DNA from 2 places in the Streptomyces sp. NPDC098101 genome. Region 2 is predicted to be linked to the other one. Evidence: riboswitches for the same ligand, from Rfam matches in the RefSeq annotation. Region 2 holds a riboswitch; the other holds the start of a gene.
What was found. A riboswitch is a leader RNA that binds a small molecule or an ion and turns the genes downstream of it on or off. The one in region 2 is predicted to bind glycine.

Region 1: it holds a riboswitch for glycine, as region 2 does, so the genes downstream of both, gcvP (aminomethyl-transferring glycine dehydrogenase) here and gcvT (glycine cleavage system aminomethyltransferase GcvT) in region 2, are expected to answer to the same signal.

Annotation. Positions count from the first base shown of each region.
Region 1 is NZ_JBIWAS010000004.1:993,779-1,002,841, forward strand. Features, by position in the region: gene gcvP (aminomethyl-transferring glycine dehydrogenase) at 1-2,127, opposite strand, end outside; glycine riboswitch at 2,306-2,405, opposite strand; gene ACIQVI_RS22810 (PRC-barrel domain-containing protein) at 2,518-2,895, shown strand; gene ACIQVI_RS22815 (DNA polymerase IV) at 2,972-4,480, opposite strand; gene bldO (whiB transcriptional repressor BldO) at 4,563-5,180, opposite strand; gene ACIQVI_RS22825 (bifunctional nuclease family protein) at 5,373-5,846, opposite strand; gene ACIQVI_RS22830 (MerR family transcriptional regulator) at 5,911-6,651, opposite strand; gene ACIQVI_RS22835 (FHA domain-containing protein) at 6,683-7,618, opposite strand; gene ACIQVI_RS22840 (DUF881 domain-containing protein) at 7,701-8,468, opposite strand; gene ACIQVI_RS22845 (small basic family protein) at 8,897-9,063, opposite strand, start outside.
Region 2 is NZ_JBIWAS010000003.1:1,152,368-1,161,430, reverse strand. Features, by position in the region: gene ACIQVI_RS18320 (ABC transporter substrate-binding protein) at 1-1,721, opposite strand, end outside; gene ACIQVI_RS18315 (ABC transporter permease) at 1,831-2,850, opposite strand; gene ACIQVI_RS18310 (enhanced serine sensitivity protein SseB C-terminal domain-containing protein) at 3,204-3,995, opposite strand; gene ACIQVI_RS18305 (enhanced serine sensitivity protein SseB) at 4,115-4,855, opposite strand; gene ACIQVI_RS18300 (AAA family ATPase) at 4,989-5,651, opposite strand; glycine riboswitch at 5,803-5,916, shown strand; gene gcvT (glycine cleavage system aminomethyltransferase GcvT) at 6,085-7,209, shown strand; gene gcvH (glycine cleavage system protein GcvH) at 7,287-7,667, shown strand; gene glyA (serine hydroxymethyltransferase) at 7,700-8,968, shown strand.

The DNA of each region.
Region 1 (9,063 bases), on a different contig from region 2:
CTTGTGCAGGTTGAGGTGCGAGACGTCGCCGCCGAAGTGACCCGGCTTGGCCAGGCCCACCAGGGCGTTGAGGTTGGCGCCGTCGACGTACACCTGGCCACCGGCCTCGTGGACCTCGGCGCAGATGTCCGCGACGTGCTCCTCGAACACGCCGTGCGTGGACGGGTACGTGATCATCAGGACGGACAGCTCGTCGCGGTACTGGGCGATCTTGGCCCGCAGGTCCTCGACGTCGACCTCGCCGTCGTCGGCGGTCTTCACCACGACGACCTTCATGCCGGCCATCACCGCGGAGGCGGCGTTGGTGCCGTGCGCGGAGGACGGGATGAGGCAGACGGTGCGCTGCTCGTCGCCGTTGGCCCGGTGGTAGGCGCGGACGGCGAGGAGGCCGGCCAGCTCGCCCTGCGAACCGGCGTTGGGCTGGATCGACACCTTGTCGTAGCCGGTGACCTCGGCCAGGCGCTCCTCCAGCTCGGTGATGAGCGTGACGTAGCCCTGGGCCTGCTCGACCGGGGCGAAGGGGTGGATCTGGCCGAACTCGGGCCAGGTCACCGGCTCCATCTCGGTGGTCGCGTTCAGCTTCATCGTGCAGGAGCCGAGCGGGATCATGCCGCGGTCGAGCGCGTAGTCGCGGTCCGCGAGGCGGCGCAGGTAGCGCAGCATCGAGGTCTCGGAGCGGTGCGCGTGGAAGACCGGGTGGGTCAGGTACGCGTCGGAGCGCAGCAGACCGGCGGGCAGCACGTCCTCGGTGGCGGCGTCCAGGGCCTCGACGTCGGCGGTGACGCCGAAGGCGCCCCAGACGGCGACGAGCTGCTCGCGCGTGGTGGTCTCGTCGCAGGAGACCGACACGCGGTCGGCGTCGACGCGGTACAGGTTCACGCCGGCCTCGCGGGCGGCGGCCACGACCTCGTCGGCCTTGCCGGGCACGCGGGCGGTGAGGGTGTCGAAGAAGACGTCCCCGGTCAGCTCGACGCCCCCGGCGCGCAGACCGGCGGCAAGGATCGCGGCGTACCGGTGGGTGCGGCGGGCGATGCCCTTGAGGCCCTCGGGGCCGTGGTAGACGGCGTACATGCCGGCCATGACGGCGAGCAGCACCTGAGCGGTACAGATGTTGCTGGTGGCCTTCTCGCGGCGGATGTGCTGCTCGCGGGTCTGGAGGGCCAGGCGGTAGGCGCGGTTGCCGTCGGCGTCGACGGAGACGCCCACGAGGCGGCCGGGCAGGGAGCGGGCGTGCTTGTCCTGGACGGCCATGTAACCGGCGTGCGGGCCGCCGAAGCCCATCGGGACGCCGAAGCGCTGGGTGGTGCCGACGGCGATGTCGGCGCCGAGCTCGCCGGGCGAGGTGAGCAGGGTGAGCGCGAGCAGGTCGGCGGCGACGGTGACGATCGCGCCGAGCTCGTGGGCGGCGTCGATCAGCGGCTTGATGTCGCGGACGGCGCCGGAGGCACCGGGGTACTGCAGGAGCACGCCGAAGACACCGCGCTCGGCGATCTCGGCCGGGATGCCCTCGCTCAGGTCGGCGACGACGACCTCGACGCCGGTCGGCTCGGCGCGGGTCTCGATGACGGCGATCGTCTGCGGCAGGGCGTCGGCGTCGATCAGGAAGACGCCCTTCTTGACCTTGCCGACGCGGCGGGACAGCGCCATGGCCTCGGCGGCGGCGGTGCCCTCGTCGAGCAGGGAGGCGCCGGAGGTGGGCAGGCCGGTCAGGTCGGCGACCATGGTCTGGAAGTTCAGCAGGGCCTCCAGGCGGCCCTGGGAGATCTCCGGCTGGTACGGCGTGTAGGCCGTGTACCAGGCGGGGTTCTCCATCACGTTCCGGAGGATCACCGGCGGGGTGAAGGTTCCGTAGTAGCCGAGGCCGATCATCGGCGCGAGGACCTGGTTGCGGTCGGCGAGCGTGCGCAGCTCGGCGAGCACCTCGGCCTCGGTGCGCGCGGCCGGCAGGCCCAGCGCCTCGGCGTTCTTGATCACGTCCGGCACCGCGGCGGCGGTCAGTTCGTCGAGCGAGCCGTAACCGACCTGGGCGAGCATCTTGGCCCGGGCCTCGGCGTCGGGCCCGATGTGCCGCTGCTCGAACGGGATGCCCTGCTCGAGCTCGGAGAGCGGAATGCGGTTGGCGGTCATGTACGGAGGCCTCCTGGTCGTCACGACCTGCGAGGGGCACCACGGCGCGGGTGCCCGGACGGCCTCCCCCTCTGTCATCTCAACCTGAGAGTTTCACCGGCACGCCTCGCGGCACGCCGGCTTTCACCGTCGGTGAGAGCGAATGCCGTCGGACATCCGCTCTGCTTTCCAGAGTGACCTCGTCCGCGCGGTACAGGGGCCTGAGAGATTCCGGGGAGGATTTGCTCCTTCGGCGCCCACCGGAAGGTTTCTCCGGGGGACTCTCCCGCACGGGGTCGACAGCCACACCCAGCCTACCAGCGCGGTTGGGGCTCCCTTCGCTCAAGTGGCCGACATCCCGGATGTGCCCTTTGGTAGGGGGTAGAGGAGTTGCGACCAGTTGGAGGGACCGTGCAGACCGACATCGATCCGCGCAGCCTGATCGGCCGCAAGGCGTACGACCGGAACGGACACAAGATCGGGACCGTCGACGAGGTGTACCTCGACGACGCGACCGGCGTCCCGGAGTGGGCCGCGGTCCGCACCGGCCTGTTCAGCAGGGACGCCTTCGTCCCCCTGGAGCCGAGCGACCTGCTCGACGACGGCCTCCACATCCCCTTCGAACGCGCCCTCATCAAGGACGCCCCGGACTTCGGCGTGGGCCGCCACCTCTCCCCGGAGCAGGAACTCCAGCTCTACCGCCACTACAGCCTCGCCCTCCCCCCGCCACCCCACCCGAACCCCCCGGACAAGGACTTCGGCCGCCTGGCGGGCCAGGAAGGCAGCTGACCGGGAACCCCGGCCCGGCCGCCGCCGACGGCGCGAAACCACCCATGGGAAGACCCGCACCTCTGCCCGCCCACCGTCACGGGTGGTGCGGGTGGGAACCCTGCCCGGCCGCAAGGCCGGGCGCACCCCCACGACCCGCAGCCGCCGACGACGCGGCACCACCCCCGGGCAAACCCGCACCCCCACGACCCGCAGCCGCCGACGACGCGGCACCACCCCCGGGAAGACCCGCACCCGGCACCGGCCCCCGTACCAACGGCACCGCCTCCCCCGTCTCCAGCTCCGGATCGTCCACCGCGAAGGTCCGCACCCGCCCCGGCGCCGACCCCGGTTCCTCGAACCGCACGGTGACCCGTCCGAGCCCGCTCCCCTGCACCCACCCGGCCCCGTACACCGCGTGCCGTACGTCGTGCCCGGGCGCCCAGGACCGCTCGGCCGGCTCGGCCGCCACGGCCTCCCCCGCCACCGGAACGTCCTCGGCCTCGACGCCCGCCCCGTCCCGCGCCTCCCCCTCCGCCTCCTGGGCGAACAGATCCTCCTGCGTATAGTCCGCGAGCCCGCTCACCCCCACCCCGAGCAGCCGCACGCCCCCCGTCGTGTCCACCGAGTCGAGCAGCCGCCCCGCCGCCTCCCGCACGACCCCGAGCGCGTCCGTCGGCCCCCGCAGCGTCTCGGACCGGGTCAGCGTCGAGAAGTCGAACCTCCGCACCTTCAGGACGATCGTCCGCCCCGAGTGCCCCGACGCCCGCAGCCGCCCCACGCACCGCTCCGCGAGCCGCTCCACCTCGGCCCGGATCCGCACCCGGTCGTGCAGGTCCACGGCGAAGGTGTCCTCGACAGAGACGGACTTGGCGTCCCGCTCGGCCACCACGGGCCGGTCGTCGTGCCCCTGGGCCATCCGGTACAGCGAGGCCCCGTGCGCCCGCCCCAGGAGCCGTACGAGCTCGTCCTCGCCCGCCTCCGCGAGGTCGGACACCGTCGTCATCCCGGCCCGCCGCAGGTGCTCCCCGGTCGCCGGTCCGACCCCGGGCAGGATCCGCACGGACTTCGGCCCGAGGAGCGCCCGCTCGGTGCCCGGCTCCATCAGGACGAGCCCGTCCGGCTTCGCCTCCTCGGAGGCGATCTTCGCGAGCATCTTGGACCCCGCGAGCCCCACCGACCCGGTGAGCCCCGTCGTCGCGAGGATGTCCGCCCGCAGCCGCTCCCCCACGGCCCGCGCGCTCGCCGTGTCACCGGCCACGCCGCCCGCCTCCAGGTCCACGAAGGCCTCGTCGAGGCTGAGGGGCTCCACGAGCGGGGAGAGGTTCCCGAGCAGCCGCATGACCTGCTCGCTGATCGACCGGTAGAAGGCGAAGCGCGGCACGAGATAGGCCGCGTTCGGCGCGAGCCGCCGCGCCTGGCCCATCGGCATCGCCGAGTGGACCCCGAAGCGGCGCGCCTCGTACGACGCGGTGGCGACCACGCCCCGCGGCCCGAGCCCGCCCACGACCACGGGCTTTCCGCGCAGGCTGGGCTTCGCCGCCTGCTCGGCGGCGGCGAAGAAGGCGTCCATGTCGAGATGCAGGATCGTCGGCGCGGCTCTCACGCCTCCGATGCTCCCCCACGCCACTGACAACGCCCGGCCGCCCCACGACGGGGCCGGCCCGGGAGCCGCCCGGGGAACCGGTTCAGACCGCCCGGTCCCGTCGCCGCCGCGCCAGCTCGTCGCCGGGGTTGTGCCCCACGAGCGTCTCGCCGGTGTCCACCCGCTCCCCGTGCAGCTGCGAGAGCGCCGCCTCCACGTCCCGCCAGACCACCCCGACGGCGATGCCGAAGACGCCCTGACCGCCCTGGAGCAGGTCGACGACCTCGTCGGGCGAGGAGCACTCGTAGACCGTGGCCCCGTCGCTCATGAGCGTCATCCGCTCCAGGTCCCGGAAGCCCCGGGCCCTCAGGTGCTGCACCGCGGCCCGGATGTTCTGCAGGGCCACCCCGGTGTCGAGGAAACGCTTGACGATCTTCAGGACGACGACGTCACGGAAGCTGTAGAGCCGCTGCGTCCCCGACCCGTACGCGGGCCGCACGCTCGGTTCCACGAGTCCGGTGCGCGCCCAGTAGTCCAACTGGCGATAGGTGATGCCGGCGGCCGCGCACGCCGTGGGGCCGCGGTAGCCGATCACCTCGTCGGCCGCGCCCGTACCGGCGTCCGTACCGAAGTCGCCCACCCTGCCGTGAAGCGGATACGGACCGTTCTCCCCGGACACCCGTCCGAGGGAGCTGCCCGCCGTACCGTCCGCGCTGCTCATCACGCCGACCCTCCGTCCTTGACCTGCCCACACGAAGGTAGGCAGTCACTCGGGGTGCGTCAACGATCGCCACACTCGGCACGCCGAGTGATAATCACCCTGAGAGTGGTTTCCCGTGTCTCTCTTCGGGGAAAGGCTACTCGAATGCTCTGACAGCACCCCGGGAACGGCCCGCGGCCGTACCGCCCGGTCTCACTGACTGTTGGTCCCGAAATCCTCCGGTGAGATCTGGTCGAGGAATTCGCGGAACTTCTCCACCTCGTCCTCCTGCTCGTCCGGAATCGCGATGCCGGCGTCGTCCAGGACGCCGTCGCTGCCGAAGATCGGCGTCCCGGTCCGGAGGGCCAGCGCTATCGCGTCGGACGGCCGGGCGCTCACCTCGACGCCGCTGGCGAAGACCAGCTCGGCGTAGAAGACCCCGTCACGCAGATCCGTGATGCGGACTTCGGTGAGCTCCTGCCCCACGGCCTCCAGCACGTCCTTGAACAGGTCGTGCGTCAGCGGCCGCGGAGGCGCCATCCCCTGCTGCGCGAAGGCGATCGCGGTCGCCTCCCCCGGTCCGATCCAGATGGGGAGGTAACGATCGCCTCCCACTTCACGTAGGAGCACGATCGGCTGATTGGAGGGCATTTCCACTCGGACACCCACAACGTCGAGCTCGTTCACACAGCAACCCTAGGACGTGCCCGACCGGTTTGGATAGTCGGGCCCCTCCGAGGTCACCGCGAGATCACTGCGCGCGGATGCCCAGGGCGATCTGCATCAGGGCCGCGTGCAGCCGCACCGACTGCGCGGCCAGCTCCTTGGCGGTGGCCTCCGCATGGGCCCTGGTCTGCGGATTACGGTGCCGGCGCAGCGGCGCGACCACCTGTTCGATGAGCCCGGCCTCCCGTTCGGCGGCCGCCTTCACGGCCCGCAGGTGCCGGGGCTCCAGTCCGAATCTCCCCAGATCCGCCACGAGCCGGGCGACGGTGACGGCCTCGGCGTCGTACCCCCCGCCGTCCGTCTCGGCGATCAGGCCGTACGACTCCCACTCGGCGAGCTCGGCCTCGGTGACCTCGGCGGCGGCGAGCAGCTCGGCCCGCCCGAGCCGCGCGGGGGCGGGCGGCTCCGCCTCCTGCTCCCAGGGACCCTCCAGGAGGTCCCGCCGGCGCCCCGGGGCCGGAAGGGGGATCTCCTCGCCCCGGGCGAGGGCGTCGAGGTGCTCGCGGATGACCTTCAGCGGAAGGTAATGGTCCCGCTGCATCCGCAGGATGCGGGCGAGCCGCTCCACGTCCTGCGGGCTGAACTTCCGGTACCCGGAGGCCGTCCTGCGGGGCTCGACGAGCCCCTCGGCCTCCAGGAACCGGATCTTGGAGATGGTCACTTCGGGAAACTCGTCGCGCAGCTGGTTCAGCACCGTGCCGATGCTGACCATGTCGCCCGCGGTGGCGGTGCCGGATCCGGCACCGCCCGTCGGTGTTCGCAGCATGGACCTTCCCTGAAGGGGATTCCCCGGGGCGTCACACGCCCCGCTGGCTCGAATAGAAGACCAGCCGGTACTTGCCGATCTGCACCTCGTCGCCGTTGGACAGAACGACCGAGTCGATCGGCTCGCGGTTGACGTACGTGCCGTTGAGGCTGCCGACGTCGGCGACGGTGAAGCTGCCGTCCTGGGCCCGCCGGAACTCGACGTGCCGCCGGGAGACCGTGACGTCGTCCAGGAAGATGTCGCTCTGCGGGTGACGGCCGGCCGTCGTCAGCTCCCCGTCGAGGAGGAACCGGCTGCCGGAGTTCGGCCCCCGGCGCACCACGAGGAGCGCGGAGCCCAGCGGCAGCGCCTCCACGGCCGCCAGCGCCTCCGGGGAGAGCGAGGGCAGCGCGTTCTGACCGGTGACCTCCGCGTCGTAGGCCTCGAGGCCCGAGATGGAGATCGTCGACGTCGTCTCCGACGCGCGCTCGGGGGCGATTCCGCCCCGCAGCGGCGTGCCGCAGTGGGAGCAGAAGCGGCTGTCGGCCGCGTTGCGGTGACCGCACCTCGTGCACACCGGCATGGACGCATCCTCCTGCCGCGGCTGCCCCGCCGAGGTCTGTGTCGCGTACGGGTCGGGGGTGAACCCTCCACCCGTACTCGAGGTCGATGGTTCTCCGAAACCTATGCGGGCGGCCCCGGCGGGGTCAACAGAAGACGCGCCCGGTGCGCCCGGATTGTCACCGCCCCCGACCTCGTCACGGAAGAGCGGGCGCTCGCCGCCCTGCTCCTCGCTCTGGGCGTGGCGCGGCGCGCGGTGCCGGGCGTTGCCGCCGTCCTCGCGTGCGCTCTTGCCGAACAACTTCGCAAACAACTTCACGGGCGATTCCCCTTGACCGAAACAGACCCGCCCGTGGGGCAGGACGAACCGAGATCCATCACACCTGCCGACCCGGACACCTTCACAACGTCCGTATCCTCCGGACAGTTTCCACCACGCACCACCGTTGTGATGCGCCGACCCCCCGCAAGGCCCTGCCCTTGTCGCGGGACCCCCCTCGTACGCCTCCTCACTGCGAGGACGACTGAGCGTAGTCAGGCCGCTTCGCCGGTCGCAAGGCGTCGACGACGATCTTCGCCGAGCGCTCCACCGTGGCCGTGGCCTGCTCCTTCTCGAGGGTCTGCACGACACCGCCGGGGATGTTGAGCGCGGGCTCGAGATCCTCCGGCTTGCCGATGACCTTGAAGACGTACGGAGCGGCCACTCGCGTTCCATCGATCCGCATGTCGTCACCGCTACCGGTGAAATAGCTGTCCGCCACCACCCGGACACCGTTGACCTGGATCGCCTCGGCGCCCGCCGCGCGCAGCTCCTGGATGGCGTCGAGGAGCATGTCCGACTCGACGGATCCGGCGGGGTCGCCGACGGACAGGGTGATGCCGGGGCCCTCGGCGGCGACCGTACCGGCCAGGATGCCGAGCTGCCGCTCCTTCTCCTGGGTCTGCTTGCGCGCCTCCTCGGCCTGGTCCGAGCTGGACTCCAGCTCGGAACGCTGCTTCTCCAGACGGGCCTTCTCGTCCTCCAGGCGCTGGGTGCGGTCGTCGAGTTCGTCGAGGATCCGCACCAGGTCCTCCTGGCGCGCGCCCCGCAGGGCGCTGTTGTCGCTGGTCGAGGAGACCTGGATGGCCAGGCCGAGTCCGAGGCCGAACAGCAGCAGGGCGACGATGAGTTGGGCCCTGGTCACCCTCGGCGGCCACAGCGCGGAGATCAGCCTCCGCCGTCCGCCCTGCTCGTCCCTGCCGGACGCGCTCGCGGCCGGCGGATCGGCGGCCGAGATCGTCTCGGGCTCCCGTACGCCCCCGTTCGCGTCCTCCCGCGCCGGAGGGCCGTCGGAAACGCCTTCGTGCGGGGGCTTCCGGTGCTGGTGGGGGTGGGGCTGGGCGTACGAGGGCCGCTCCTCCACTTTCCGGAGGACCCGGGTGCTCTCGTCCTCGGGCACCTCGGGCGCCGCGGGCCTCTCCGGAGCCCCGGCCCCTTCGGGGGCTTCGGGCTCCGCCGCGCGCGGCGGCTCCTGAGGACTCCGGGGAGCCTGAGGCCCCTGGGGGACCCGGGGATCCCTAGGGACCTGAGGGTTCCGGGGGCTCTGGGGACCCTGAGGGGCCTGAGGGTTCTGGGGACCCCGAGGGACCTGAGGGTTCTGGGGCCCCTGAGGGCTCTGCGGGGCCTGCGGGTTCTCGGGGTTCTGCGGGTTCTCGCTCATCGGCCTCACGCCCGGAAGACGTGGCGCCGGATGGCGGCCGCGTTGGAGAAGATCCGGATGCCGAGGACGACGACCACACCGGTCGACAGCTGCGCGCCCACGCCCAGCTTGTCGCCGAGGAAGACGATCAGCGCGGCCACGACCACGTTCGACAGGAAGGAGACCACGAAGA
Region 2 (9,063 bases):
GCCGTGTAGACGTTGGTCAGCCGGGAGCTGCGCCAGATGATGTTCTTCTCGTGGGTGAAGGGCAGGTAGACCGCCGCCTCGGAGACCTTCGTGTTGATCTGCTTGTAGAGCTCGCCGGCCTTGACCGGGTCGGTCTCCTTCAGCGCCTGGTCGAACAGGCCGTTGACGGCCTTGTCGTTCAGCTCGGAGAAGTTGTTGTTGCCGCTCTGGAGGATGAAGCGGCCGTCGACCAGCGGCTGGAGGAAGCCCTGGCCCGACGGGAAGTCGGCGCCCCAGCCCATGATGATGATGCCGTAGCCCTTCTCCTTGACCACCTTCGGCGAACCGATGATGCCCGAGGTCTGGGCGCCGTCGAACTGGTCGATCTGGGCCTCGATGCCGACGGCCTTCAGCGACTGCTGGAGGGACTCGGCGGTGGCGATCTCGATCGGCTTGTTGTTGCGGACCGCGATGGTCGTCTTGAAGCCGTTCGGCTTGCCGCACTTCGCGAGGGCCTCCTTGGCCTTCGCGACGTCCGCCTTGCCCGCGAGCTTGCCGTACGGGTCGGCCTTCGGGTCGGCGCCCTTGATCGCCGGCGGCAGCATGTTGGAGGCGATGTCGCCACCGGCCTGCGGGCCGCCGCGGGCGGTCTGCAGGGACTTGGAGTCGGCCGCGTAGATGATCGCCTTGCGGCACTCGACGTTGTCGATGACCGTCTGCGGGAAGACCGCGTAGCGGATGAAGCCCGTCTGCGGGTTGTCGATGTTGCCCTTGTGCTGCTGGAGCACCTTCTGGCGGGCGGCGGCGCCGACGCCGGTCGCGTTGATGTCGAGGTCGTACTCGCCCTCGATCAGACGGTTGTCCATGTCGTCGGCGTTCGTGGTGAACGTGACGCTGATCTTGTCCGGCAGCGCCTTGCGGATCGTGTCCGTCTTGGCGTCCCACTTGTCGTTGCGGACGAGCTTGATCGACTTGTTGGGGGTGTAGGACTCCCACTTGTACGGACCGGAGGAGAAGGGCTTCAGGCCGTACTTGGACTTGGTGTCCTTGTCCTGGCGGACCGGGGAGGCCGCGGGCATCGCCAGCATCTGCAGGAAGTCGCCGTTGGCGACCGGCAGCTTGAAGACGATGGTCTTGTCGTCCGGGGTCTCGATGGCCTTCAGGCCGAGCTTGTCCGGGGTGGTGTCCTTGTACGGGCCCTTGTACTCGCCCTTGGGGTCGAGGACCTGCTGGAGGTAGATCGGGCCGCCGGAGATGACGTCCTGCGCCCAGATGCGCTCGATGCCGTACTTGATGTCCTTGGAGGTGATCGGCTTGCCGTCCTCCCAGGTGATCCCGTCCTTCAGGGTGAAGGTGTAGGTCAGGCCGTCGGCCGAGACCTTGCCGGTGTCGGTGGCGAGGTCGGAGACCAGCTCGGTGGAGGCGGCGCCGGGCTCGGCCTTGAAGGTGACCAGCTGGCGGGTGTAGTAGCGGGCGAAGTCCCACACGAAGCCGTAGTAGCCGCGCTGCGGGTCCCACGAGTCGGCCTCCTGCGAGCCGATGAACTTCAGCTCGCCGCCCTTCTTGTCGGAGGCGTTGAGGACCTTGTTGACGCCGCCGTTGAAGGCGAGGCCGTCCTTGCCCTTGTCACCGCTGCCGTTGCCGCCGTTGCCGCCGCCGCAGGCGGTGGTGACGACCATCGTGGCCGCTGCGAGCAGCGCGCCCGCGGCGATTCTGCGCTTCTGAGAGCTCATCAGGGTCATGGGTCTCGCAACCTCCGGGATAGTGGCGGCCGTTACGGCGGTCCGCCGAGGGGGATGTGCCTCCTGTCGACAGCGGCAGGGGCTGGTCATGCGGGTCGTCGGCGAACGGTCAGCGGGAGCCCTTCGGGTCGAGCGCGTCGCGCACGCCGTCGCCGAAGAGGTTGAACGCCAGAACGGTGATGAAGATCGCGAGGCCGGGGATCACCATGAACAGGGGGTCCGACTCGTAGGTGTTGACGGCCTTGGACAGCATCTGTCCCCAGGAGGCGGTGGGAGGCTTCACGCCCGCGCCGAGGAAGCTGAGTGCCGCTTCGGTGAGGATGTTGGTCGGGATCATGAGGGTCGCGTAGACCGTGATCGGGGCGACCAGGTTGGGCAGCAGCTCCTTGCGGAGGATGTAGAGGCGGCCGGCGCCCAGACTGCGGGCGGCCTCCACGTACTCGCGCTCGCGCAGCGAGAGGGTCTGGCCGCGGACGATGCGGCCGACGTACGGCCAGCCGAAGAAGCCGATCACCACGACGAGGGCGCCGATGCGCACGCCCGAGCCCTCGATGCCGAAGAGCTCGTTGGGCAGCACCGAGACCAGCGCGATGGTGAAGAGCAGCTGCGGGAAGGCGAGCATGACGTCCATGACCCGGCTGAGGGCCGCGTCGATCCAGCCGCCGAAGTAGCCCGCGACGATGCCGAGGACGGTGCCGAGGAGGACCGCGAAGACCGCCGCGAGGAAGGCGACGAGCAGGGAGATCCGGGCGCCGTAGACGATGCGGCTGAAGACGTCGCGGCCGTTGACCGGCTCGACCCCGAGGAGGAAGTCGGAGCTGATGCCACCCCAGGAGCCGATCGGGGTGCCGAAGAGCGGGTCGATCTGGTCCTCGTGGAACTCGTCCGGCGGGTGGCCGAGGAGACCGACGATCAGCGGCGCGAAGACCGCGACCAGGATGAGGAAGACGACGACGCAGGCGCCGGCGAGGGCGAGCTTGTCGCGCTTGAGGCGGGTCCAGGCGATCTTCCAGGGCGAACGGCCCTGGATTCCCTTGTCGGAGGGGCCGGGGGTGCCGGGATCGGCGGGCACGCCGTCGACGGTGGCGGTCGACGCGCCCGCACTGGTCTCGTGCAGTGGTGCCGTCATCGTGGTGAGGACCCCTCTCGGCCGCCGGTAGCCGGCCCTTGCCCGCCGCGGGTAGCGGCTCGGTGGAACAACCTGCCGGGTACCTGCGCGAAAAGGAGCGGAACACCCGGTGTTCCGGGGAGTCTTCAATGCGCTCGTGATCACCCGCCAGCCCTGACGGGGAATGTTTGCTCAAACGTGATGCGGTGCTGCGACTTCCGTTATCCGGACGCCGCACGGGTGTGAGCGGACCATCTCGGCCCCTCTTCCCCTCAATCGGACATGTCACCCAACTGGGCGTTTGAGCTCTTCAATTGGGGCGAACGATGGCCTCCGGCGAGGCCGGTGGGGGCCCTGGGGAAGAAGGGGCCGTCTCAGTATCCGGACGGAGCCGCCGGCGGGTACCCGTACCCCGGGGCGGGGGCGGAGCCGCGTCCCGCGTGCGCCTCGCGGTCGTAGAAGGGCCGCGCGTTCGCCAGCAGCCAGAGCGCCACCGGGTCGTACGCGTCGGAGAGGGCGACCGTCGAGACGGGCAGCCCGTCGGGGACGGAGCCGATGGACTGGCGCATCATCGACCGGACCGTGTCGACGGCCGCCGGGGAGGTGTCGTACAGGTCGAGCCCGATGACGAGGTACGGGGAGCCGAGCGCGGGCTGCACCCAGCCGCGGCGCAGCGCCCGGACGGCCGGGGTGCGGTGCGCGTTCTGCGTGATCAGGGCGTAGAACTGCGGGATCTCCAGGGCGGGCTCGGTGACGCGCAGCGGACCGGCGGGCATCCGGTCGAGGCCGGTGGCGATCCGGCGCAGGTCGGCCCAGGGAATGCCGACGCCGCCGCCGGGGGCGTGCGGATTCAGCCAGACGCCCCAGCGGTCGGGGTAGAGGGCACGGGCGATCTCGCGGCCGGTGACGCGCTCGTGGGCGCGGTTCCAGCCGGAGGCGGCGAGCTCCTGGTCGGAGGTGACGCAGGGCGCGTAGCCGAAGCCGTCGACCTCCATGTTCCCGTACTGGGCGTCGGGCGAGCCGGGCGAGCCCTGCCAGAGCAGCATCCGGAGCTCGCCGTCGGCGAGGGCGTGCAGCAGCCGCTCGTACGCGTCGTAGCGTCCGGGTGCCACCTGGCGCAGCATGTGCTCGACCTGACCGGTCGCAGCGGTGCCTGACGCGCTCACCCTGGGTCCCGCCCCTCTTCCGTCCACCACGTCTGTACGGCCACCGGGTCAGGTGCGGCCGTCGAACCGTTCCGTCGAACCGGTCCCGTCGAATCAGTTCAGCTTAAACACGGTGCCGCTCACACGGCGGCGCGCTGGTAGAAGGGGCGGACCCGCTCCACCATCCAGTCGCCCACCGGGTCCTGCGCCATGTCGAGCAGGATGAGGTTGACCGGCCAGGCGACCTCGACGCGGCCGAGGGCCCGGCCGAGGGCGTCCAGGGGGGCGGTGCGGTCGGCGCCCTCCCAGTGGGAGAGCTGGACGCCGATGAAGAGGGCCGGTTCGGTGCCCTCGACGCTGGCGAGGGCGCGGCGGGCGCTGGCGACGACGCCGGTGGCCTCGAACTCGGCGGAGGCGGCGGCGAGGAAGTCGACGGGGTCGTCCTGCCAGTCGGGCTCGAAGAGCCGGACGCGGCCGCCGGACGCGGGCCCGTCGAGCGGGGTCCGGCCGGCCCGGCAGAGCTCGGCGACGGCGGGCGGGGGCAGCGGGACGCCGACGGTGCCGCCGGGGTTCACGGCGATGCCGAGCTGCGGGGGCAGGCCGCGGGCGAAGTCGCGGGCGGGGGCGACGGCGAAGGACATGTGGTCGCCGGCGCAGGCGCGGAGCTGCTGCTCGGAGCTGAAGACGGGGACGTAGGCCGCGCCGTCGATCTCCAGGGTGGCGAGGTCCAGGTCGGCGCTGTCGGGGCCGCCGCCGTTGGGCAGGGGGACCCAGACGGGGCTGCGGCCCAGCACCTCCAGGAGGCGGGCTCCCGCCCCGGGGTCGCCGAGCGAGGCGGCGAGCACCTCTTCGAGCTCGTTGCCCGGCCACGTCACGTCCACGGTCCCGTTCCCCTTCTCCGCACGGCCTGCCGTACCCGGCCGCCCGGCAGCACCCTAACGCCGCCCCGGCACCGCCGTGGCCAGAAGAGAAGGGTACGAGCGCCCCGGAGGGGCCGTACCGGAGGCCCGTCGGTCAGGCGGCCTCCCCGAAGGAGATCGTCCGGAGGGCGTCGGCTGCGCCCCGGTCGAGCAGGGTCGCCGAGGCGCAGCCGGGCGGGAGCCGGCCGGCCTCGACGGCCCGCAGCAGCCGGCCGACGGCGCGCCGGTGGCGGGCGAAGGCGTACGCGGAGACGCCCCGGCCCCGGGCGTCCTGCCCGGCCCTGGCGGTGTCCGGGGTGACGTCGAGGAGGACCAGGTGCAGGTCGCTCCCCCGGCGGCGGGCCTCGCGGGCGAGCCAGCCGCGCACCCAGGACTGGGTGCCGCAGTCGTGCACGATCACGCTCGCGCCGGAGCGCAGGGCGCGGCGCAGCCCGGCGTAGTGCGCGATCCGGACCAGGGGGCGGTAGACCGCGTACGGCAGGAGGCCGGGCATCCGGGCCTCCCAGCGCTCCCGGGCGTCCTGGGAGTCGACGCCCCGGCCCCCGGCGGTCCGTCGCATGAGGGTGGACTTGCCGCTGCCGGGCAGCCCGGAGACGACCACGAGGTCTCCGGCCGCGAAGACGAGGGCGCGGGGGCCCCGGTCCCCGCGCTCGCGCAGGTCCCGCAGGAGCCGGCCCCGTCCCCGGGTCCGGGCGCGGGCCCGTGGGGACGGTATGCCGGTACTCGTCGCATACGCGCCGGTGTGCTGGAACGTCATCGCTTCTCCCCCTGCCGGGCCTCAGGAGACCCTTCCCAAGAAGTGTAAAGAAACGGTAATGGGGCACAAGCGATTTGCCGCGCCGACACCGCGTGCAATGATGTGCCCGCCAGGCGCGCACAGTCGCCTGTACAACCGCATACCGGCCGTTCGAATCCGCGCGGGAGAGTTCCGGAGCACTGTGGGTCGTCCACAGAGTGCGTCCGGGCGCCGAAGGAGCAAGACCCTCCCTTGAATCTCTCAGGCCCCGTACCGCGTGGATGAGGCAGATCTGAAAAGCGGGACACCGTGGTGTCCCCACCCAAGGTGCAAGCCGGGATCTCGGTGACGAGATGCCCCCGGTGAACCTCTCAGGTTCCATGACAGATGGGGAGGACGTCCTCGCCCGTCATGTCTTCGTCACCGAACGCCCTTGGGACCCGGGAGCCACCCCATGACCTCTGCCCCCCGCCTGACCGCCCTCGACGCGCTGCATCGTTCCCTGGGCGCGACCATGACCGACTTCGCGGGCTGGGACATGCCGCTGCGGTACGGCAGCGAGCGCGACGAGCACAACGCCGTCCGCACCCGGGCCGGCCTCTTCGACCTCTCCCACATGGGCGAGATCACCGTCACCGGCCCGCAGGCCGTCGACCTCCTCGACTTCGCCCTGGTCGGCAACATCTCCACGGTGGGCACCGGCCGCGCCCGGTACACGATGATCTGTCGCGAGGACGGCGGCATCCTGGACGACCTGATCGTCTACCGCCTGGGCGAGACCGAGTACATGGTCGTCGCCAACGCCTCCAACGCCCAGACCGTCCTGGACGCCCTCACCGAGCGCGCGGCCGGCTTCGACGCCGAGGTCCGCGACGACCGCGACGCGTACGCCCTGATCGCGATCCAGGGCCCGGAGTCCCCCGGCATCCTGAAGTCGGTCACCGACGCCGACCTGGACGGCCTGAAGTACTACGCCGGTCTGCCGGGCACGGTCGCGGGCGTGCCCGCGCTGATCGCCCGCACCGGCTACACCGGCGAGGACGGCTTCGAGCTCTTCCTGAAGCCGGAGCACGCCGAGGGCGTGTGGCAGGCGCTGACCGCGGCCGGCGAGGGCGTCGGCCTGATCCCCTGCGGCCTGTCCTGCCGCGACACGCTCCGCCTGGAGGCGGGGATGCCGCTGTACGGCCACGAGCTGACCACCTCCCTCACCCCCTTCGACGCCGGTCTCGGCCGGGTCGTGAAGTTCGAGAAGACGACCAACGAGGGCCGTTTCGTCGGCCGCGAGGCCCTGGAGAAGGCCGCCGAGCGCGCCGAGACCGCCCCGCCGCGCAAGCTGGTCGGCCTGATCGCCGAGGGCCGCCGGGTCCCGCGCGCCGGCTTCTCCGTCGTCAAGGACGGCGCGGTGATCGGCGAGGTCACCTCCGGGGCCCCGTCCCCGACCCTCGGAAAGCCGATCGCGATGGCGTACGTGGACGCGGCGCACGCGGAGCCCGGCACCCAGGGTGTAGGTGTGGACGTCCGGGGCACCCACGAGCCGTACGAGGTCGTGGCGCTGCCGTTCTACAAGCGCCAGAAGTGACGAAGTCGTCCTCCTCCGCGTCTCACCCCGCAAGACCCACGTTCATCAGCACTCCCCCGATCCAGGAGAATCAGGTCATGAGCAACCCCCAGCAGCTGCGGTACACCAAGGAGCACGAGTGGCTGTCGGACGCCGAGGACGGCGTCGCGACCGTCGGCATCACGGAGTTCGCGGCCAACGCGCTCGGTGACGTCGTCTACGCCCAGCTCCCCGAGGTCGGCGACACCGTCACCGCGGGCGAGACCTGCGGCGAGCTGGAGTCGACGAAGTCCGTGAGCGACCTGTACTCCCCCGTCTCGGGTGAGGTCGTCGCCGCCAACCAGGACGTGGTGGACGACCCGTCCCTGGTGAACACGGCTCCGTTCGAGGGTGGCTGGCTGTTCAAGGTGCGCGTCGCGGGTGAGCCGGACGACCTGCTCACCGCCGACGAGTACGCCGCGTTCTCCGCCGGGAACTGAGACCGGGCCCGAGACCCCTTAGGGATCGATTCATGTCGCTTCTGAACACTCCCCTCCACGAGCTGGACCCCGACGTCGCCGCCGCCGTCGACGCCGAGCTCCGCCGTCAGCAGTCCACCCTCGAGATGATCGCCTCGGAGAACTTCGCTCCGGTCGCGGTCATGGAGGCGCAGGGCTCCGTCCTCACCAACAAGTACGCCGAGGGCTACCCGGGCCGCCGCTACTACGGCGGCTGCGAGCACGTCGACGTGGCCGAGCAGATCGCCATCGACCGGATCAAGGACCTGTTCGGCGCCGAGTACGCCAACGTCCAGCCGCACTCCGGCGCCTCCGCGAACCAGGCCGCCCTCTTCGCGATCGCCCAGCCGGGCGACACGATCCTGGGCCTGGACCTGGCGCACGGCGGCCACCTCACCCACGGGATGCGCCTGAACTTCTCCGGCAAGCAGTTCAACGTGGTCGCGTACCACGTGGACGGGGCCGGTCTGGTCGACATGGCCGAGGTCGAGAGCCTCGCCAAGGAGCACCGCCCGAAGGTGATCATCGCGGGCTGGTCGGCGTACCCGCGCCGGCTGGACTTCGCGGAGTTCCGCCGGATCGCGGACGAGGTCGGCGCCTACCTGTGGGTCGACATGGCCCACTTCGCGGGCCTGGTCGCCGCCGGTCTGCACCCGAACCCGGTCGAGTACGCGGACGTGGTGACCTCCACCACGCACAAGACGCTCGGCGGCCCGCGCGGCGGCGTCATCCTGGCGAAGAAGGAGTTCGCGAAGAAGCTGAACTCCTCCGTCTTCCCGGGCTTCCAGGGCGGCCCCCTGGAGCACGTGATCGCGGCCAAGGCCGTCTCCTTCAAGGTCGCGGCCTCGGAGGAGTTCAAGGAGCGCCAGCAGCGCACCCTGGACGGCGCCCGCATCATCGCCGAGCGCCTGGTCCAGGACGACGTGACCGCCCACGGCGTCTCGGTCCTGTCCGGCGGCACGGACGTGCACCTGCTCCTGGTCGACCTGCGCGACTCGGAGCTGGACGGCCAGCAGGCCGAGGACCGGCTGCACGAGGTCGGCATCACGGTCAACCGGAACGCGGTCCCGAACGACCCGCGTCCCCCGATGGTCACCTCGGGCCTGCGCATCGGCACGCCGGCGCTCGCGACCCGCGGTTTCGGGGCCGAGGACTTCCGCGAGGTCGCAGACGTCATCGCCGAGACCCTGAAGCCGGGCTTCGACGCGGAGAAGGCCGAGGCCCTCAAGGCCCGGGTGACCGCCCTCGCGGACAAGCACCCGCTGTACCCCGGCCTGAAGTGATCTCGTAGTAATTTCGTACGCTTTTGTTCGTACGGACATCCGGGGCACCGCGCACACTGGAACGACGGGCGCGGTGCCCCGACCCATGTCCCCCC